4 regions of the Neobacillus sp. GCM10027624 genome follow, and region 3 is predicted to be linked to each of the others. Evidence: predicted binding sites of a transcription regulator. Region 3 holds the regulator's gene; each other region holds the start of a gene.
What was found. Region 3 encodes Rex, which represses fermentation and respiration genes when NADH is low (regulators of the CRP and FNR family bind a similar motif). Its sites were predicted from a motif close to TTGTGAAATATTTCACAA; they were not measured.

Region 1 (4,885 bases), on a different contig from region 3:
CCTTAGAAATCAGCACCACTCCATTTGAATAAGGAAAGGAGAAACACCGTAATGGAAAAAGAGCGTCAAGTCTTAGTCGTTTTTCCGCATCCGGATGACGAAGCATTTGGGGTATCCGGCACCATTGCCACCCATGTCGAAAATGGAACCCCTGTTACCTATGCTTGTCTAACATTGGGTGAAATGGGACGTAACATGGGGAATCCCCTTTTCACAAACAGAGAAAATCTTCCAAAAATCAGAAAAGAAGAGCTGAAAAACGCAGCCAACGCCCTTGGCATTCAGGATTTACGGATGCTTGGCTTCCGTGATAAAACCGTAGAATTTGAGGATGAAGAAAAGCTGACAAACGTTATTTCGTCGTTAATTGATGAGTTAAACCCATCACTCATTATCACGTTCTATCCAGGCTATTCCGTACATCCCGACCATGAGGCCACCGGTGCGGCCGTCGTTCGGGCTGTCGAAAAAATTCCTGCTGCTGCACGGCCAAAATTACACTGCGTAGCCTTTTCCAATAATTGCTTAGAAGAGCTTGGCGAAGCCGATATTATCAATAATATTTCCGCGGTTGCCGATAAAAAACTTGCAGCCATGAGAGCGCACCGCTCACAAACCGAGCAAATGCTGGGCGATATGACTGAAAAACTCAAAAATCAAGACCCGCAAGTTATGGCATGGATCAACAATGAGCGATTTTGGACTTATAAATTCACAAAATAGAGGCTGCCCATAATGGGTACCTCTATTTTTTTAATGCTATTGTAAATTTGATTTGTAACAGCAACATAAAAAGGTCATTTCCCAATGTACAAAACATTTTATCCGCGAATCCACTACCAACATTTATAAATCCGAATGTAGCAAAGTACAGAACCGGCACCAGTCAAGGATTACGATTTTCCTTGATTTCATATCGATCATTTCCTGTTTCTTTAATTTTGAAAATACACGACTGACACTTTCCCTTGATGTACCGACAACCGTGGCAAATTCCTGAACGGTTAGCGGAATTTCAATATCCCAGCGATTTTGACCAGTATTAAACTTTTTCCCCAAGCGCTCTAACGTCTTAACTGTTTTTGCGTAAACATCGAGCAAGGCCACATCACGCAATTGAGCGGTCATCTCCCGCAACGAATCACTCATATAACGAATCATCTGGATCGAAAGCTCCGGATAGTCGTACAAATCCCTTTCTAACTCATTTTTATCCAAAAAGAGAATCTTCCCATCCTCAAGCATCGATGCCGTTGCCGGATAGCATTGTGTTCTTTGCGTAAATAAGCACGCCTCCGCAAACATATCCCCTTTTTGCTTGATGCAGACAATGATTTCGTTTCCATTTTCATCCTGCTTCGTTAGCTTCACTGTACCGGAATAAACAAAATAAACTCCCCGTGCAACATCATCCTCCGACATGATCCTATCCCCTTTTTTAAACGAAAAGGTTTGAACCCGTTTCTCGACCAGCTTCAGTGAGCTTGGCGACAAGTCTTGAAAAATACCGATTTTCCGTAAAAAATCCTCCGTTTTTGTGGTCCGTAAGACAACTAAGTGTGGATCATTTACACATTCATTTCCATTCATTTTTTTCCACCACCTTTTCATGTTTGAAAACTTAGAAACCATTCTTCCCCCCATTGTATAAAATTTCTTTTTTAAAAGAAGTGACAAGTTTCACTAATGGTTTCACAAAACGTTCATTTTTCAGAAACCGCTTCATTACAATACCTGACGGGCCGTTTCACAGAACGTTCACACAGCCCAATAAAGATGTGAGAAACATCACATTTTTGAAAGCCTTCACAGCATAGGATAAAACTGTTGATTAGACATAAAAGGAGGGAAAAAAGTGAATAAGGCAATCATCAGTTTCGTTATTAGTCTTGTTATTGGATTTGGCCTTGGTTACTTAGTGTTTGATGTGATTACGGGGGATTCTGGATCACAGCCTCAAGTAGCGGCGCAATCAGATACAAGCACAAACTCAACCACTAAGGATCAAGGTTCACAATCAAAAGAGACGGCTGCAACGACAACATCAGTGGACCAGGACAACATTCTTTCAAAAAGAGGCTGCTTAGGCTGTCACTCTGTTGAAGCATTAAACCTCAAAGGCGGCCAAGTAGGTCCGGATCTATCCCATGCCTTTGTAGAAGTAAAAGATAAACACGGCATGCCGATTGAACAATTCTTAACCAAACCAGACTCAGCTGTTATGTCAGGCGTTATTGGCAAAAATCCTTTAACAGACGAAGAACGAAAACAAGTTCTTGATATTCTAAAAAAAGCTTCAGAAGCTAAATAAAAAAGGTGGTGCAACCAAATGAAAAAATGGATTCCAATTGCTTCCGGCCTTGTTGCCGGCTTTGTGGCAGCTACCATTTCCTTTGCCGACCTTTCATCAAGTCCAAAAACAACCGAAGCGGCAAATAGCAGCACAAAGAGCAATGCAGAAAAAGTGTATGTCCCATTTGGGCAAAAAGATGATTATTACCTGATTGATTCCGGTGGTCACTCTGGACAACTGTTTGTTTATGGTGTTCCATCGATGCGGGAAATTCGAACAATTCCGGTTTTCTCGCCTGATCCGGCAACAGGTTATGGATTTGACAGTAGAACAAAGAAAATGCTCGGCGGATATACATGGGGCGATCTCCACCACCCAGCCCTTTCAGAAACAAATGGGGACTACGATGGTAAATTCCTATTTGCAACCGATGTAGGAAACAGTCGTGCAGCTGCAGTTGATTTAAAAACGTGGACTACAAGGGACATTATTAAAGTTCCAAATACATCGGGGCCGCACTGTGCCGCCTTCGTAACGGAAAATACCGAGTACATGTTTTTACCAACTCGCTTTGCTGTTCCGCTGGGGCAAAAATATGAATCTCTTGATGATTATCATTCAAAATACCGTGGTGTAATGTCAGCTGTCACCTTTGACCAAAACAAAGAAAAGCTAAATATTGCTTATCAGGTTGCTCTGCCGCCATGGTCTTATGACCTTTCCGATGCCGGTAAGAAGAGCTCTAAAGATTGGGCTGTGTTGACTACTTACAATACAGAAGAATCAACAACCACAATGGAAATCAACGCGTCCCAAGCAGACCGCGACTATATTGTTCTTTTTAACTGGAAAGAGCTTGCGAAAATGGTCAAGGAAGGCAAATACACAGATGTGAACGGGCAAAAGATGATTTTCCCAGAAAAACAAAAAGGTGGAATCTATTTAATTCCTGTTGCTAAGTCGCCACACGGTGTGGATGTAACTCCGGACGGCAAATATTTCATTGCTTCTGGAAAACTAGCACCTGCGATGACTGTTTTCTCATTTGAAAAGGCATTTAAGGCAGTTGAAAACAAGGATTTCTCTGGTGAAAGAAACGGCATTCCTATTCTAAACTATAAATCGGTTATGGAACGAGAAGTGAACCCAGAAAATGCACTTGGACCGCTTCATACCCAGTTTGATAATAAGGGTATGGCCTATACAACCATGTTTATCTCTTCTGAAATCGTAAAATGGAATCCTAAAACGGGTGAAACATTAGACCGCGTACCAGTCCAGTATTCACCGGGACACTCTGTTGCGGCTGAAGGTGACACCGTTGCACCTGATGGAAAATGGCTTGTCGCATTGAACAAATTGGCAAAGGATAACTTCTTATCTGTGGGACCTTCACACCCTGAAACGATGCAGTTAATTGATATCAGCGGCAAGATGAAGGTAGTGGATACGGTTCCGGTAAACCCTGAACCACACTATGCACAGATGATTAAGGCAGACAAAATTAAGTCCATTAATGTGTATCCAAAGGATACAAAGAATTCGGATGCGGTTTATAAAAAGTCGGATACAAGAATTGTTCGTGAGGGCAATGAGGTCCATGTCTACGGTGTTGCACTCCGCTCAAGATTTATCTTTGACGCGAAAGCAAAACGACCTGACACGATTGAGGTAAATGAAGGAGATCATGTATTTATTCACTTAACCAATATTGATATGGATGAAGACATTACCCACGGCTTTGCCATCAATGACTATAACTTAAACATGGAAGTTCAGCCTGGTGAAACGAATACATTAGAGTTTACCGCTGATAAAGCAGGTACCTTCCCGCTCTATTGCACAAACTTCTGCTCTGCACTGCATCAGGAAATGAATGGTTACTTCCTTGTTAAGCCTAAAAAATAAAAAGTTGATGATGGGTATCAATTTTTCGATTGATACCCTCATCCATTTCCCATTACCCCTATAAAAGGAGTGGTTAACTTGAATGCCAGTAGTAATAAATTATCGATCACCTCTTCATTATTGATTGCTTTAGCCGCCGTATTATTTGTTTTCTCCATCTTTTTCCCATGGTGGAAGATGGTATTTTGGGCTCCACAATATCCAGAAGGATTAAACATTATCGTTTATCCGAACAAGCTTGACGGACAACTTGATATTGTGAACGGGCTGAACCACTATATTGGAATGAGAAACTTCAGTGAAAAAAACTTTCCTGAGCTTTCCTATCTCGCCTATCTTGTATGGGGGTTAGCGGCCATCACCCTTTTAACCGCGATTCTAAGAAAAAAGATTGTTCTCTATATATTGATTGGTGTCATTGTGATTGGCGGCATTCTTGGTGTCCTAGACCTTCATAATGCGCTGCATGATTTTGGGACCAACTTAAGCCCGCATGCACCGATTAAAATTGCACCATTCGTACCGCCGATTGTTGGGAAAAACCAGGTAGCAAACTTTATTACCCACAGCCAGCTTGGACCGGGTACTTATTTCTTATTAGCAGCCTTTGTGTTATTACTCATTCCGCTATGGAAGGATCGAAAAAGAAAATGAAAAAATTGACGCTCTTTCTTTTCGTTTTTT
Region 2 (4,885 bases), on a different contig from region 3:
ATGTTCTGAAAGTGAAAAGGTTTTAAGCTTGACGTATGCCTCCTCACCTAATTTAAAAAAGGCATACCCGCTGCCGTAGAGCAATGGCAAAATATCATCACTGACCTGATAAAAAACTGGTGTGAAACCATGCAGATCTGAAATTTCCTGAAATTCCTCAATCGCATTTGAAAGCTCTCTTTTTTCCCCAATAGGATCTCCTAGGATCACAAGCTTATCTGCATATTGCTGAAAGGAAATCAGGACATTCCTTTTACTGTTCCAAAAAATATACTTATCATGAAGAAAAATTAAATGGGACAAGACCTTCGCCTTATATTCCGTTAAATGGGACATGATTTCTTGTTCTTGACCTTTTGATTTCTCAAATTTCCAATTTTTTGGCTTACTGCTTAAATAACCAAATACAAGGATTAAAAAGGCAATAACCAACCCGATCAAGGCACTATTGAATAAGTCATGATAATCTACGATTACATACGGTAGAAACCTTCTAGGCATCTCTAATTTGGCTGAAGGTAAATTTAAATAACCGATTAAAATGTACATGGATGTAATAATTAAGATTAGTGTAACATCAAATAAGGTTTTCCCCCATGTAAGAACATAGCTTTCACGGTAAAATTGCCCCTTCGCCATTCTTAAAAGAAGGGCAACTATAATTAAAAAAATCGCTTCCTCATAATCAATTCCTTTAAAAATAGAGAATAACGCAGCAAGAATTAAGACAAACATGGTTAATTCATACGTTCTCTTTACACTATACTCAATGCCCCTTGATAATCCCAATAAAAGGAAACCCGCGGCAACCGAGAGCTGATGGGATACATTTATAATCGGAAATGACAGGATCTCCTGTGCAATCCTAAGACGCGACATGATGCCCGGTACACTTGCTGATAAAAGCAGAATCAATCCTGATAAAAATACCATCAAGGTTAGTACAATATGGCTGAACCCCTGCACAATTAATTTTGGTAAATTACTCCAGGTTCTGTTCCATTTTTCCCAATACATTTTGACAAACAGAACGATACTAGCTAAAAACGGTAAAATATAATACCCAAATCGATAAAATAAAAGAAGCACAATCACTTTTTCCTGCGCTATATGTAAATCCTGCATTCCCCAAATAAATACTAAATCAAATGAGCCCAGGCCTCCGGGAATCATACTAATAATCCCTGCACAGGCAGCAATGATGTACACAGGAAAAAGCTGCTCAAAAGAAATCGAAATCCCAAAAAGCTGGCTTAAAATCCAGATGGCCATAAAAACGGCAAACCATTCAACTACGGATACAATAATTAGTTTGACTGCCGAGTTAATGGTAATTAAGGACGGACTGTCCTTTTTAGTTTTTATAATATGTATAAATAGAAATACCGGTAAGTATAATCCAACGCCAAGTACGGCAAAAAACAGCCATTTCACATCCTTGAACAATGGAAAGTGATGATAGAATAGGGTAACAAACCACGATAGGACTGAAATTCCCGTTAAATAAAAAAGGGAAACAGTTGCGATTACCCCTAGCAGCTTTCGCTTATCCTGTTCAAGACTATGAAAAAAATAGGTTCTTAGCATCGCACCGATAATACCGCCAAATCCAATTAAATTGGAAAAAGAATTAGCGATGAAGGATTGCTCTAAAAGCTCTTTTTTAGGGACCTTTAGTCCAAGAATTCGAACTAACAGTACATCGTAAAGCAGCATTGGAAGTACGGCCGTAAAAGTTATAGCCAGGATTAGAATGAGCATGCTGATATGTAATTTATGGAGTTCATCCTCTAGTAATTGTCCGTTCACATTTCCTGTGAATTTCTTTATTTCAACAATGGCAAAAATCAATAAAAAAAGTGGAAAGATAAATTTTGCTGATTTTAGTAATTTTTCTTTTTTGATCCCCAACAAGATAACCACCTATTTTTTCTCTACTAATTTTAATATAAACTTTTCCATAGGAAAAAGAAATCAATTTATTTTTGATTGACCTTGCTTACTTCTATTCTAGACAGTTTAATGAATCCCCAACCGTTTAGAATTCTTTGCGTTAAAAGTTTGAAAAAATAGACAAGTTTTCTAGCCCTGTCCCATAAACATGAATTAGGACAAATCTGTGGGGGGTTAGAAATGAGATTTTTAGTGTTTAAGAAAGAAACATTGTTATTTTTCTTAGCTGTTGGGTTTGTACTCGTAACAGTCTCTGCTTGGTTTATATTAAGGGCTGGAGATACAGCTGTGTTTAACCAGCAATCAAATGAAAAAGTTCGTGAGATTCATATGGTTACGGTGGAATATAAAACACAAACAAAGGATGGTAAAGAATTAGAAGCATACCGCTGGGATCCCGGTACCATTGTTTTGGAAAAGGGTGAAAAGGCCGAGTTATATATAAATGGAATAAACGGGGAAGAACATCCCTTTTATATTGAGGGCACCAGCATTAAAGGTACTGTAAAAAAGGGAGAAGAGACGGTGGTTCCACTCCAGTTTGATAAAGAAGGGACCTACCGCTTAGTTTGTGAAGTCCATTCAGATAAGGCACATAATGGACCCATGATCGCAGATATAGTTGTGGATTAAAAAGCAGGAGATTCCCCTCCTGCTTTTTCTTATTTAGTTCCACCTACTATATAACAGTGCCACAATCCCCTTTCGATTATTCTAATACAGGAAATATTCCCTTGCTAACAAAAGCAGACTCCCCTCCCCTCCAATCCCTTTATTCACAATATCTTAACAATTATCCCTTTTGTTTGTGATTCATTTCACATTTTAACTGTTATACTGAATGTAAGATATATATATCAAATCTGTTATATGTTTTTAGAAAATAAGAGGTGAAAAATCATGGAACAATGGCAAGGTTTTAACAAAGGTGTTTGGACGAGAGAAGTAAATGTTAGAGATTTTATTTTGAAAAATTTCTCTCCATACGAGGGAGATGACTCATTTATAACCGGTGCTACTGAAGCAACCAATAAACTTTGGGCACAAGTTATGGATCTTACCAAACAGGAACGTGAAAACGGCGGCGTCTTGGAAATGGATACCGAAACAGTTTCAACCATTACCTCTCATGGTCCTGGCTATCTTGATGAAGAACTTGAAAAAGTAGTTGGGGTTCAAACCGATAAACCATTCAATCGTTCCTTACAGCCATTTGGCGGGATTCGGATGGCAAAACAGGCCTGCGAAGCATACGGTTATCAATTAAATCCCGAAATTGAAAGAATTTTTACTGATTATCGTAAAACCCATAATCAAGGTGTTTTTGATGCATATACACCGGAAATGCTGTGTGCACGAAAAGCAGGAATTATTACGGGGCTTCCAGATGCATACGGACGCGGGCGTATCATTGGAGATTATCGCCGTGTCGCTTTATATGGTGTTGATTTTTTGATAAAAGAAAAACAAAAGGATTATAGGGATACAAGCAGTGTGATGACAGAAGAAACGATTCGTTTACGTGAAGAATTATCAGAGCAATATCGTGCCTTAAAGGAATTAAAAGAATTGGCAGCAAGCTACGGATTTGACATAAGCCAACCTGCTAAAAATGCGGCCGAGGCATTTCAATGGCTGTATTTCGGTTATTTAGCCGCTATTAAAGAGCAGAACGGTGCTGCAATGAGTCTTGGCCGTGTCTCAACCTTCCTCGATATTTATATTGAAAGAGATTTAGAGAATGGATTTTTAACAGAATCAGAGGCACAGGAACTAGTAGACCATTTTGTTATGAAGCTTCGCTTAGTAAAATTTGCCCGCACACCTGATTATAATGAATTATTCAGCGGCGACCCTACATGGGTAACGGAATCAATCGGTGGCATGGCACTGGATGGGCGTCCTTTGGTCACAAAAAACTCATTCCGATTTCTAAATACATTAGATAATCTAGGTGCTGCACCGGAACCAAATTTAACCGTTTTATGGTCTGCACAGCTTCCGGAAAACTTTAAAAACTATTGTGCGAAGATGTCCATTAAAACGAGCTCCATTCAATATGAAAACGACGATATCATGCGTCCGGAATATGGCGATGACTATGGTATTGCCTGCTGTGTATCTGCAATGGAAATTGGCAAGCAAATGCAGTTCTTCGGGGCACGCGCTAACCTTGCCAAAGCTCTTCTCTATGCTATAAATGGCGGTGTTGATGAAAAATTAAAAATTCAAGTTGGCCCTCAGTATCAACCAATTAAAGCGGATGTATTAGATTATGAGGAAGTCATGCAAAAGTTTGATCAAATGATGGAATGGCTGGCAGGTTTATACATTAATACGCTAAATATCATCCATTACATGCATGATAAATACAGCTATGAAAGAATTGAAATGGCTCTGCATGATACAAAGATTCTTCGGACAATGGCAACAGGAATTGCCGGTTTAAGTGTCGTAGCTGACTCTTTAAGTGCCATTAAATACGGCGAGGTAAAAGTAATCCGCGATGAAAATAATATTGCCATTGATTTTGAAGCCATTGGAGACTTCCCAAAATACGGGAACAACGATGATCGGGTTGACAGCATAGCGATAGAAATTGTGGAAAACTTTATGAAAAAGCTTCGAAAGCACCACACTTACCGTGATTCTGTTCATACCTTGTCTATTTTAACGATTACATCAAACGTTGTTTACGGTAAGAAAACAGGGAATACACCGGATGGACGCCGGACAGGTGAACCATTTGCACCAGGTGCAAACCCAATGCATGGACGTGATACAAAAGGAACCTTAGCTTCCCTTTCTTCTGTCGCAAAACTGCCATACAGCTATGCAATGGATGGAATTTCAAACACCTTTTCCATTGTTCCAAAGGCATTAGGAAAAGAGGAAGATGTAAGAGTTCGCAACCTTGTATCCATCTTGGATG
Region 3 (4,885 bases):
ACATCAAGCAGACAACGGCACCAATCAATGTAACGGCGCCCCACCAATCAATTGCCTGCTTTTGATGAATGGGAGATTCCTTATAGAAGGCAATGATAAAAATAAACGAGAGAATCCCAAGCGGCAAATTGATATAGAAAATCCAATGCCAGCTAATATGGTCGGTAATATACGCCCCTAACAGGGGTCCGAAAATACTGGAGAGACCAAAAACTGCTCCGAACAGTCCGCCCATTTTCCCGCGCCTTTCAGGAGGAAACAAGTCAAACATAATAGTAAACGCAATCGGTACAAGTGCACCGCCGCCGACTCCCTGAATCGCGCGATACACACTTAGTTGGGTAATTGTTTCTGCTGTCCCACATAAAATCGAACCAGCCATAAACAAAATCAACCCCATGATAAAAAACCTTTTTCGACCATACATATCCGACAATTTACCGAATATCGGCATCCCTGCCATCTCCGCTACCATATAGGCGGATACCACCCATACAAAGTTCTCAAGCCCTCCGAGGTCGCCGACAATCGTTGGCATTGCCGTTACAACAATGGTATTATCCATTGAAGCCATCAAAATTCCGAGCAGCAGACCGGCGACCACAAATCCTAATTTACTATTTTTCGCTACCATCCCATTCTCCTTTAAATCTTCTTCGACGTTTTTACTGTTGCATTTGAATCTTGTATAAAATCATCTTTATACTCTACCAATCCGATTATACAGCCGGGGCCAATTTTAACCGTATTTCCTCTCACAGTTTCCGCCTTCGTATTTTCTAAATAAAGGTCGTCTCCTTCAACCACCTTTGCTATAAGGCTACCTTCCTCACCTACAAAAGGTAAAAGAGAGTTTCTTTTTCTTTTTATCGTGATTTTCCCGCCGCCGATTTCCTCCGCACGGCTTTCCCCGAACCGTAAAGAAATTTTAATCGTATCAGCATTTAATAACCCTTTGATTTCAAACCCGCCACTTGAATCGAACGTTTCATATTCAACATCGCCCGCAACTGCAATACTGCCTTTAATATTGGCTGTATCACCATTAAGGTCTTCTCCAACCTCAAGTGTTCCCAGGATTTTTATTTTTTTCAAATAAGCTTTGCCGCCAATTTCCATTGTACCCATTACCAGCAAATCTTCTAACTGGGCATTCCCTTTTACCTCTGCCTCACCTAAAACCTTCATCGAACCTGTTTTGAGATTTTCCGCAACCTCCGTTGTTCCATAAACCTTAAACACGGAAGCTTCAACATCATCAACGATCGTACCCTCGCCTCGGACACTGATTTTATCATATCTTCCGCCGGGATAGCTCCCTGAGCCGTTAATAATCAGATTTTCTTTACTTTTCATCTCCCTTATCCCCCCTCATTACATTTTTTTGCTTTCGCCCACAACAGCACTTGAATCAATAGAAAGTTCATCTGTATATTCGACAACGTCAATTTGACAATTTTGGCCAATGGTTACATGGTTTCCCCGCACTACCGCAGCCTTCGTATTTTCAAGGTGGATCGTATCACCCTCAATGATTTCCACCCTTAATTGAGTTTGAAAAAGAGATTTAAATAATCCCAGCCAAGACGGCTTATATTTCACAACAATCGATTGCCCGCCAATTTCCTTCGCCTGGCACTCTCCAAAAATCTTAATATCCACTTCATCCGCATTTAACAGGCCGCCAATCGTAAACATCGATTCAGCATTGAAAAGTTCTGCCTCACAATCCTCTTCCACTGTCAGCTTACCTTTTACCTTTATTTCTTCTGCTTTAACTTTGCCGCCAACAGAAGCTTTTCCTGAAACCTTAAGTTTTTCAACTAATAGGTTTTTTCCAATCTTTGCAGTGCCATCAATAGAAAGGTCTTTAGCCGCAACGGTTCCACCTATTTTGGCCATCCCATTAATTTTGGCCGTTTCAGTGTGGATGTTCCCCTTGACCGTCCCTGTTCCATTACATTCAAATCCCTTACATTCGACATCGCTGTTTACCGTTCCCTTTCCGTTGAGTGTTACCTGATGAAACTGTCCGCCATTCGATGCCCCGAAGCCATTTATAACCAGGTCCCCCTTTTTTTGCATCTCCATTCCCATTCTCCTTTATAATAATTTCGATTTCACTTCTTCCATACAGGCCATTAGCGACAGCTGAGCAACAATTTTCATTCCTCGTTCAAAATGAAAGGACTCTGTATTGATTAACAAAAGACAGGAGGATACCCCCAACTTTCTCGTAATCACCAGTTCGGCACTTTTTTGCTTGATCATTGATGTTTGATCCTTTAACACCTGGAGTACCATTTTTCCTTCTTCGAGATTAATTTGACCTGATTGCAACAGCTTTTCTAACACAAACACTTCAAGCATTCTTGAAAAATTAAATTGTAAACTGCCATTTTCATTCTCTAAGTAAAAATTTATAACCGTTTCTGAAACAATGTTACGCCTTATTAAATCATCTTTAGTTAAATTTAAGTCAGATATATTGGGAGAAAACATATCGGCAAGTTCATCCAGTGATAGATTTTCTTTCATCGTTTGAATTTTATTGATTCGATCTAAGATTTTTTCTTTTGGAAAAAAGGTTTCCTGTCCGGTAAACGTTGATTTCCGGATAAACCAATCCTCCGGGATCAAGTCCTTCCGTTTCCACCTATACAGCTGCCCATAGGAGATTCCTGCTAATTCCAATAACTCTTTTTTCGATATTAACTCCTCGTTCATTGTAATGGCCCCTTTCTTATTCTTAATGTAACATAACACTGTTACGTTGTAAAGGTGGCTTTGTTTTATCAAATAAAAAAACCTTCCCATTTTTATGGAAAGGTTGATTCTCAAATTTATTCTGCAATTTCCGCTGTTGGGTAATGCTTTAAAAAGTAAACAAGTGATTGAAGCTCTACAGCAAGGTCGATGTGATGAACCCTGATGGAAGATGGTATATTTAAACGGGCGGGTGTGAAATTTAAGATTCCTTTCACCTCAGCACTCACAAGCCGATCCGTAATGATCTGCGCCACCGGAGCCGGAACGGTTAGAATCGCAACCTGAATATTTTCCTCTGTAATATACTTCTCCAAATCATCCATATGATAGACTGGGACATCACCGATGGTTGTACCCATTTTATTCGGGTCTACATCAAAGGCGCACGTAATTTTTGTATTATTATTTTTTAAAAAATTATAGTTTAAAAATGCTGTTCCAAGATTACCAACGCCGATTAACGCAACCTTTGTTAATTCATCCTGGTCCAATGTCTTTCGGAAAAAGGTCAATAAATAATTCACATTGTAGCCATAACCTTTTTTCCCAAGGGCGCCAAAATAGGAAAAATCCCTGCGGATTGTTGCTGAATCCACTTTTACCGCTTCACTTAATTCTGCTGAGGAAACTCTTTGTTTCCCTGAAGCATACAGATTTTGAATAAATCGATAATATAAGGGTAGTCGCTTTGCTGTTGCTTGTGGAATTTTCATTGTTTCGTTTGTCATATTCCTCCTGCACCCCCGCATAAATAGTTTCGTTCATGTTTTAAAAAACATTAGTTCTTTTAAAATCGCCGTTTTTGCCGCCGGTTTTTTCTACTAAATAAGTCGGTCCAATCACCATGCCCTTATCAATTGCTTTACACATATCATAAACGGTCAGCGCACAAGCAGATGCAGCTGTTAGCGCTTCCATTTCAACACCTGTATTCCCTTTTGTTTTAACGGATACGGCAATACCTAATTTATACATCTCTTGCTGATCAGGTTCCCAGGAAAAAGAAATATTCACCCCTGTTAATGGAATCGGATGACACATCGGTATAATGTCCCATGTCTTTTTGGCCGCCATAATACCAGCAACCTGTGCGACTGCCAGGACATCTCCTTTTTTCATCTCATTGTGGGTAATTTTACCAAATATTTCTTTACTGACGGTAATACTGGAATGAGCTAATGCGGTGCGGGCAGTTTCCGGTTTATCACTAACGTCCACCATTTTCGCTCTGCCCTCTTCATTAAAGTGAGTAAATTCTGCCATATAAAAAATTCCTCCTTTCAAATCATACACTATTTTTCAGTCTATGTGTGTGAAACTTTGAGCGAATCATTCTTATATTTTTAACATTTTCCCAACATTTTCGGCAGATGCGCCCTTTGCGGCCTGCGTTTTATTGCCGACACTCTAGGAATACGGTACACTAGTTCTATGTAATAGAGGTGAAAAAACAATGATTTTATTGCAAGTGAATCAATTAGCAAAATATTATGGTGCTGACCTTATTTTATCGAATATAAAACTAGAATTACAAACACGGGACCGTGTCGCTTTAGTTGGACGAAACGGTGCGGGAAAGTCGACGTTGTTAAAGATTATTGCTGGACACCTGTCACATGATGGCGGAGAAATCATCAAGCCAAAAGAAGTGACCATTGGGTATTTAGCGCAAAATACAGGATTAGAGTCTAATTTGTCCATTTGGGAAGAAATGCTGACTGTATTTGAATCATTGCGCGCGATGGAAAAAAGTTTGAGGCAGCTTGAAGAACAAATGGCTGACCCTGCTGCAATCGCAGATACAAGCAAATATGAGCGGATTCTAAAAGACTATGACCAGCTTCAGGTAAAATTTAAGGAACAGGGTGGATACCAGTATGAGGCGGATATTCGCTCCGTGTTACACGGGTTAAATTTCCCTGATTATTCCTTAATGATTGCCTCTTTAAGCGGTGGTCAAAAAACCCGTTTGGCCTTAGGGAAATTGCTCCTGACTAAGCCAGATATTTTAATTTTAGACGAACCTACTAACCATTTAGATATCGATACCCTCTCCTGGCTGGAGCAATATTTGCAAAGTTACGATGGGGCGATTCTAATTGTATCGCATGATCGC
Region 4 (4,885 bases), on a different contig from region 3:
CATTCGCAACCTTCGAATAGACCTCATAGCCTTTTTCTCTTAACGCGCTTGTTGTTTCATGTAATGCTTCTTCGTTTAAATCAATAAAGGCAACCTTTGCTCCTTCTTCTGCAAAAAGCTCAACAATACCTTTTCCAATACCACGGCTTCCGCCTGTGACAAATGCTACTTTACCTTCAAACCTTCCAGTCATATAATATTCCTCCTAATAAAACCTATCTACTTCTCTAGTAATCATACTATGAATAGGAGAGCGCTTACAATTCTTACCTATTAAATAGATTGGCCTATTTTCACATGCCCCTTGATCAGGTTTCGAGCAATAATCATTCGCTGAATTTCATCTGTACCATCATAGATTCTCCAAAGCCTGGCTTCTCGGTACCAGCGTTCAATTGGCAATTCCTTTGTATAGCCCATGCCCCCATGAATTTGTAAAACTCGATCCACAACGCGGTTACCCATATTGGAACCATATAATTTTGCCATAGAAGCTAAGTGACGGTTATCTTGCCCTTCATCAAGGGTGAACGCGGCATTTAACACTAACCATCTGGCTGCTTCGATTTCAACCGCAGAATCGGCAATTTGCCACTGAATCGCTTGTCTCTCGGCAATTGGCTTGCCAAAGGTGATCCGCTCTTTTGAATAATCGATGGCCATCTGCAACAGACGCTCTGCAGCTCCAACTGCTCTTGCCCCAACAATCCATCTGGCAAACCCAATCCATTCAAGCCCTATATTGTATCCTTTATGAAGCTCACCAAGGATATTTTTTTCCGGTACACGGACATTTTCAAATACTAACCCGGCTGGTCCCCATTCTCCCATTGTATGTATATATTCAGATTTCCAACCCATTTCTCTATCGACAATAAAACAGGTAACCCCCTCTCGTCCCTGTGTTTTTTGATGGAGCTCTCTATCGGTAATCGCAATCGCCATGACAAAATCCGCTTCGTTTCCGCCGGTGATAAAGGTCTTTTCGCCGTTTAGCACCCATTCATTGCCGTCTTTCACAGCAGTCATTTTAATATTTCTGGTATCAGATCCAGCACCTGGCTCGGTCATCGCAAAACAGGATTTCTTGTCACCATGAATCGTTGGAATTAAATAGTTCTTCTTTTGTTCTTCATTTCCATAATAAAGGATATTATCAGCTGAACCGCCAAATTGGAATGGCACAAAGGTTTTCGAAACTTCCATTAACACTATGGCCATCATCATTTGGCCAAGATTGGCACCTCCATATTCCTCTGGGGTATTGATACCCCAAAAGCCTGCTTCCTTCGCCTTTAATTGCAGTTCCTTTAGCTTACCAGGCGGAAGGCTGGCCCTTCCCTCTCTTTCGTTTCTCAGCACATCATTTTCAAGCGGAATTAACTCTTTTTCTACGAATCTTCTAATTGTTTTTTGCACCATTTTTTGTTCATCGGTAAGTCGCAAATGCATACCATTCACTCCATTCTAATTCTTAGAAACTCCCCTATTTTCCACAAAAATATTATGCAAATCACCCCAGAAACATACCTACTGGTTAGTATGTTAACTTTATTTTATTCTGAACTTTCAGATAACACAAGTCTTATTGCGCAAATTTTAGTAAAAAAACCTTTGGCTATTTTCTATGCCAAAGGATTAATGGGTTATGCTCCTGAATTGCTTTTTTACTAAATGCCTTTTCACGAATAGTAGAAATTGCGATGGAGCTTGTAAGCCAGGCAAGGATACCGGAGGCAATACTTAAACCCCAATTATTTGTACCTTCTAAAACAAGGAGGACCGTTGTTACACAGACACTTCCTCCCATCATTCCATAAATTGAACCCTTTGCAATATTCGTTGCTTTCCTTGTTCCTGAAGCGATACCGACCATAATGACGGCCGTCAACATAACAGCGGGAAATGCAGCGAAGATACCAGCTAGAATTTTCCACGGAGAAATAATGGTAATCAGATAGCTTAATGAAACGGCAAACCCGCCTAATAAAAATCGAATAAATAAGTCCTGTTTATTCACAGTAATCACCTATTTCTATTATGATATAATCACAACTACTACCATTGAGACAACCAACCAGCAAGCCATTGAATGAATAATGCCTCGCTTCCAGCCGAACTTTGGAAGCAAATATCCGGCAAGGATCGCAACCAGGATATTAATAGCCATTCCCCATATTGCTCCCTTAGAAATAAGGATAGAATGTGCCACTAGCTCACCGCCGCGAAAATCAAGCGCAATAGTCAAAAGTGCAGCAAGATAGACAGCTGGGAAAGCGGCAAAAATCCCTCCGGCTTTTTCCCCTAGTTTCTTGGCCACAAGTGTACAAGCAAGAACAGCAGAACCTCCTAATATGAATCGAATCAACAGGGCACTTAATGAAAGATGCATGATTTATTCGCCTCTTTTAGATGTTTAATAGTTTGTGCATTTATTCACAAAAATCTTTACATTGATAGTTTACCTCATTTTTATTCCAACGCCTGTGAACTTTTTATTAAGGTTTTCAAAGCGTTTACATAATAAATTTTAACCTTTTTATGCGTATCTGGATAAATTATGCATGGTTAAATAAAATTACATAATTAATTTGTTGATTAATTCCTAACAAAACATGTATAAATAAACTTTTTTTACAATTAAAGTCTTTTATTAAAATTGGTATGAAAATTGCAACTATTTAAAATAGTTAATTATTACTTCAACAAAAATAGTTAATTATTACTTCAACAAAGATTGGGGGTATGAATGAAATACGGCTTTCAAAGGATACTTTATATTTTAAGCATCCTAATGTTTAAGTTGAAATGAAATCGTTTACATCTTTTAAAAAATGAAGTGTTTCAAAAGGAGAGTTGATAGTATTGGAGAATGTAAGCCTTAAACGATCACTTGGACTATGGGCAATCGTTGGCCTTGGCTTAGGGTATATGACACCTACGATTGTATTTGATACCTTTGGAATTGTGTCTGAAGAGACCAATGGAGTTGTCCCACTTGCCTATCTAACAGCACTGGTCGTAATGCTCTTTACAGCGATTAGTTACGGAAAGATGGTAAAAGTTTTTCCGAGTGCCGGTTCAGCCTATACGTATACAAAAGAGACGATGAGTCCCCACCTTGGATTTTTAGTCGGTTGGGCAGCATTGCTGGATTATATTCTTCTTCCAATGGTTAATGCACTTATCATACGTATTTATATGGTTTCCATATTTCCGAACGTTCCTGCATGGATTTGGGTTGTTCTATATGTTGCTGTCGTTACGGCTATTAACGTATGGAGTATGGGGAAAACTTCAAGTTTAAATTCCATACTGGTTGTATTTGAAGTTGTATTAATTGGGGCCTTTATTGTCCTCGCGTTTATTAAGCTTTCACAAGGTATGGGTCAAGGAACGATTTTCACAGCTGAACCACTTTTCCATTCCAATATCCAGCTTGGACATATTTTAACAGGTGCAACAGTGGTTTGTTTTTCCTTCATTGGTTTTGATGCCGTCACCATGTATGCAGAAGAAGCAAAAGATCAAAAAACACTGCCGCGGGCGATTATGCTGACCGTTTTTATCGGCGGAGCGATCTTTTTCGTCTGTGGATATTTTGCACAAGCGTTATTCCCAGACGTATCGAACTTCAAAGTCACAGATGATACCCTTCCTGAAATTGGCCTATATGTCGGGGGGACATTATTTAAACTGATTTTCCTTGCAGGTGCTTTTGCCGCAACCGTTGCATCGGGACTTGCTTCACATGCAAGTGTGTCCCGTCTTCTATATGTTATGGGACGAAATGGTGTCTTACCTAGAAAGCTTTTTGGCTACGTACACCCGAAATTCAGGACTCCTGCCTTTAATGTCATCCTTGTTGGCGTTGTTTCACTGCTTGCTATTGCTCCGAGTCTAGAGTTAATTTCTTCATTTATAAATTTTGGGGCGTTAATTGCCTTTACGTTTGTCAACTTATCTGTTATCGCCCATTTTGTATTCCGTCAAAAAAGATATAAAACAGGAAAAGATATTTTCGCCTATATTGTTATGCCGCTTTTAGGAGCTGGGTTAACGGGAATTTTATGGTATAACCTGCAGGCTGATGCCCTAATCGGAGGAATTGTCTGGGTAGTCATAGGGTTTATTTATCTTCTATTCCAAACAAAATTCTTTAAAGTTAAAATTGCTGATTTTGATTTCGATGAAGTAGAACGTACCACAACTCTATAATTAGAAAAAGAGGGACAGTTTTCAATGCTGTCCCTCTTTTTTCATGTCTGGATTATGCATGAATGAGTACATTATGCAAAACTTCATAAAAATTAACAGGTATAACGAATCCAACTTGTTGGAGAAAAGTCGAATTTTGGAGAACGTTCATGGCATTTCCACTCCAATTTTGCATAATTTTATGGTTGGCACGAAAATTGCAAATATTTTAAACAGTTACATTTTATATTAATATAGAAGGAGGAATAATAGATTGGTTGATTAACGAAGGCTTTTAAACTGTAAAAGCTTTTGAAGGATAATTTTAAAATGAAACGGCTTTCATTTTGGAATAACTTCACATTGGGTAGATGTGCATAAAGGGGAGTTGTTTAAATTGGAGAATGTTACACTAAAGCGTTCACTTGGATTATGGGCAATCGTTGGGCTTGGCTTGGGTTATATGACCCCTACGATTGCATTTGATACGTTTGGCATTGTTTCTAAAGGAACAAATGGGGTTGTTCCGCTTGCCTACCTTACAGCTTTAGTGGTGATGCTGTTCACCGCTATTAGTTATGGAAAAATGGTACAGGTATTTCCTAGTGCGGGATCGGCCTATACCTATACAAAGGAGACAATGAACCCATACTTAGGATTTCTTGTCGGCTGGGCCGCATTGCTGGAC

Region 1: ACFQZ9_RS13445 (cytochrome C) is a predicted target of Rex. The motif match lies at 1,777-1,794, and genes of this name have one in related genera.
Region 2: pflB (formate acetyltransferase) is a predicted target of Rex. The motif match lies at 2,760-2,777, and genes of this name have one in related genera.
Region 4: ACFQZ9_RS09680 (DUF3147 family protein) is a predicted target of Rex. The motif match lies at 2,425-2,442, and genes of this name have one in related genera.

Annotation. Positions count from the first base shown of each region.
Region 1 covers NZ_JBHTHD010000008.1:450,807-455,691, forward strand. Annotated here, with positions in the region: gene ACFQZ9_RS13430 (YojF family protein) at 1-32, shown strand, start outside; gene bshB2 (bacillithiol biosynthesis deacetylase BshB2) at 52-723, shown strand; gene ACFQZ9_RS13440 (Crp/Fnr family transcriptional regulator) at 847-1,590, opposite strand; gene ACFQZ9_RS13445 (cytochrome C) at 1,856-2,311, shown strand; gene nosZ (Sec-dependent nitrous-oxide reductase) at 2,330-4,201, shown strand; gene ACFQZ9_RS13455 (hypothetical protein) at 4,280-4,855, shown strand; gene nosD (nitrous oxide reductase family maturation protein NosD) at 4,852-4,885, shown strand, end outside.
Region 2 covers NZ_JBHTHD010000011.1:791,212-796,096, reverse strand. Annotated here, with positions in the region: gene mprF (bifunctional lysylphosphatidylglycerol flippase/synthetase MprF) at 1-1,911, opposite strand, end outside; gene ACFQZ9_RS20390 (cupredoxin domain-containing protein) at 2,134-2,586, shown strand; gene pflB (formate acetyltransferase) at 2,854-4,885, shown strand, end outside.
Region 3 covers NZ_JBHTHD010000020.1:5,153-10,037, reverse strand. Annotated here, with positions in the region: gene ACFQZ9_RS26125 (MDR family MFS transporter) at 1-634, opposite strand, end outside; gene ACFQZ9_RS26120 (cytoplasmic protein) at 646-1,356, opposite strand; gene ACFQZ9_RS26115 (polymer-forming cytoskeletal protein) at 1,375-2,091, opposite strand; gene ACFQZ9_RS26110 (YhbD family protein) at 2,104-2,727, opposite strand; gene ACFQZ9_RS26105 (redox-sensing transcriptional repressor Rex) at 2,844-3,497, opposite strand; gene moaC (cyclic pyranopterin monophosphate synthase MoaC) at 3,538-4,032, opposite strand; gene ACFQZ9_RS26095 (ABC-F family ATP-binding cassette domain-containing protein) at 4,223-4,885, shown strand, end outside.
Region 4 covers NZ_JBHTHD010000003.1:932,959-937,843, reverse strand. Annotated here, with positions in the region: gene ACFQZ9_RS09695 (beta-ketoacyl-ACP reductase) at 1-193, opposite strand, end outside; gene ACFQZ9_RS09690 (acyl-CoA dehydrogenase family protein) at 274-1,452, opposite strand; gene ACFQZ9_RS09685 (DUF3147 family protein) at 1,619-2,020, opposite strand; gene ACFQZ9_RS09680 (DUF3147 family protein) at 2,039-2,392, opposite strand; gene ACFQZ9_RS09675 (APC family permease) at 2,866-4,218, shown strand; gene ACFQZ9_RS09670 (APC family permease) at 4,595-4,885, shown strand, end outside.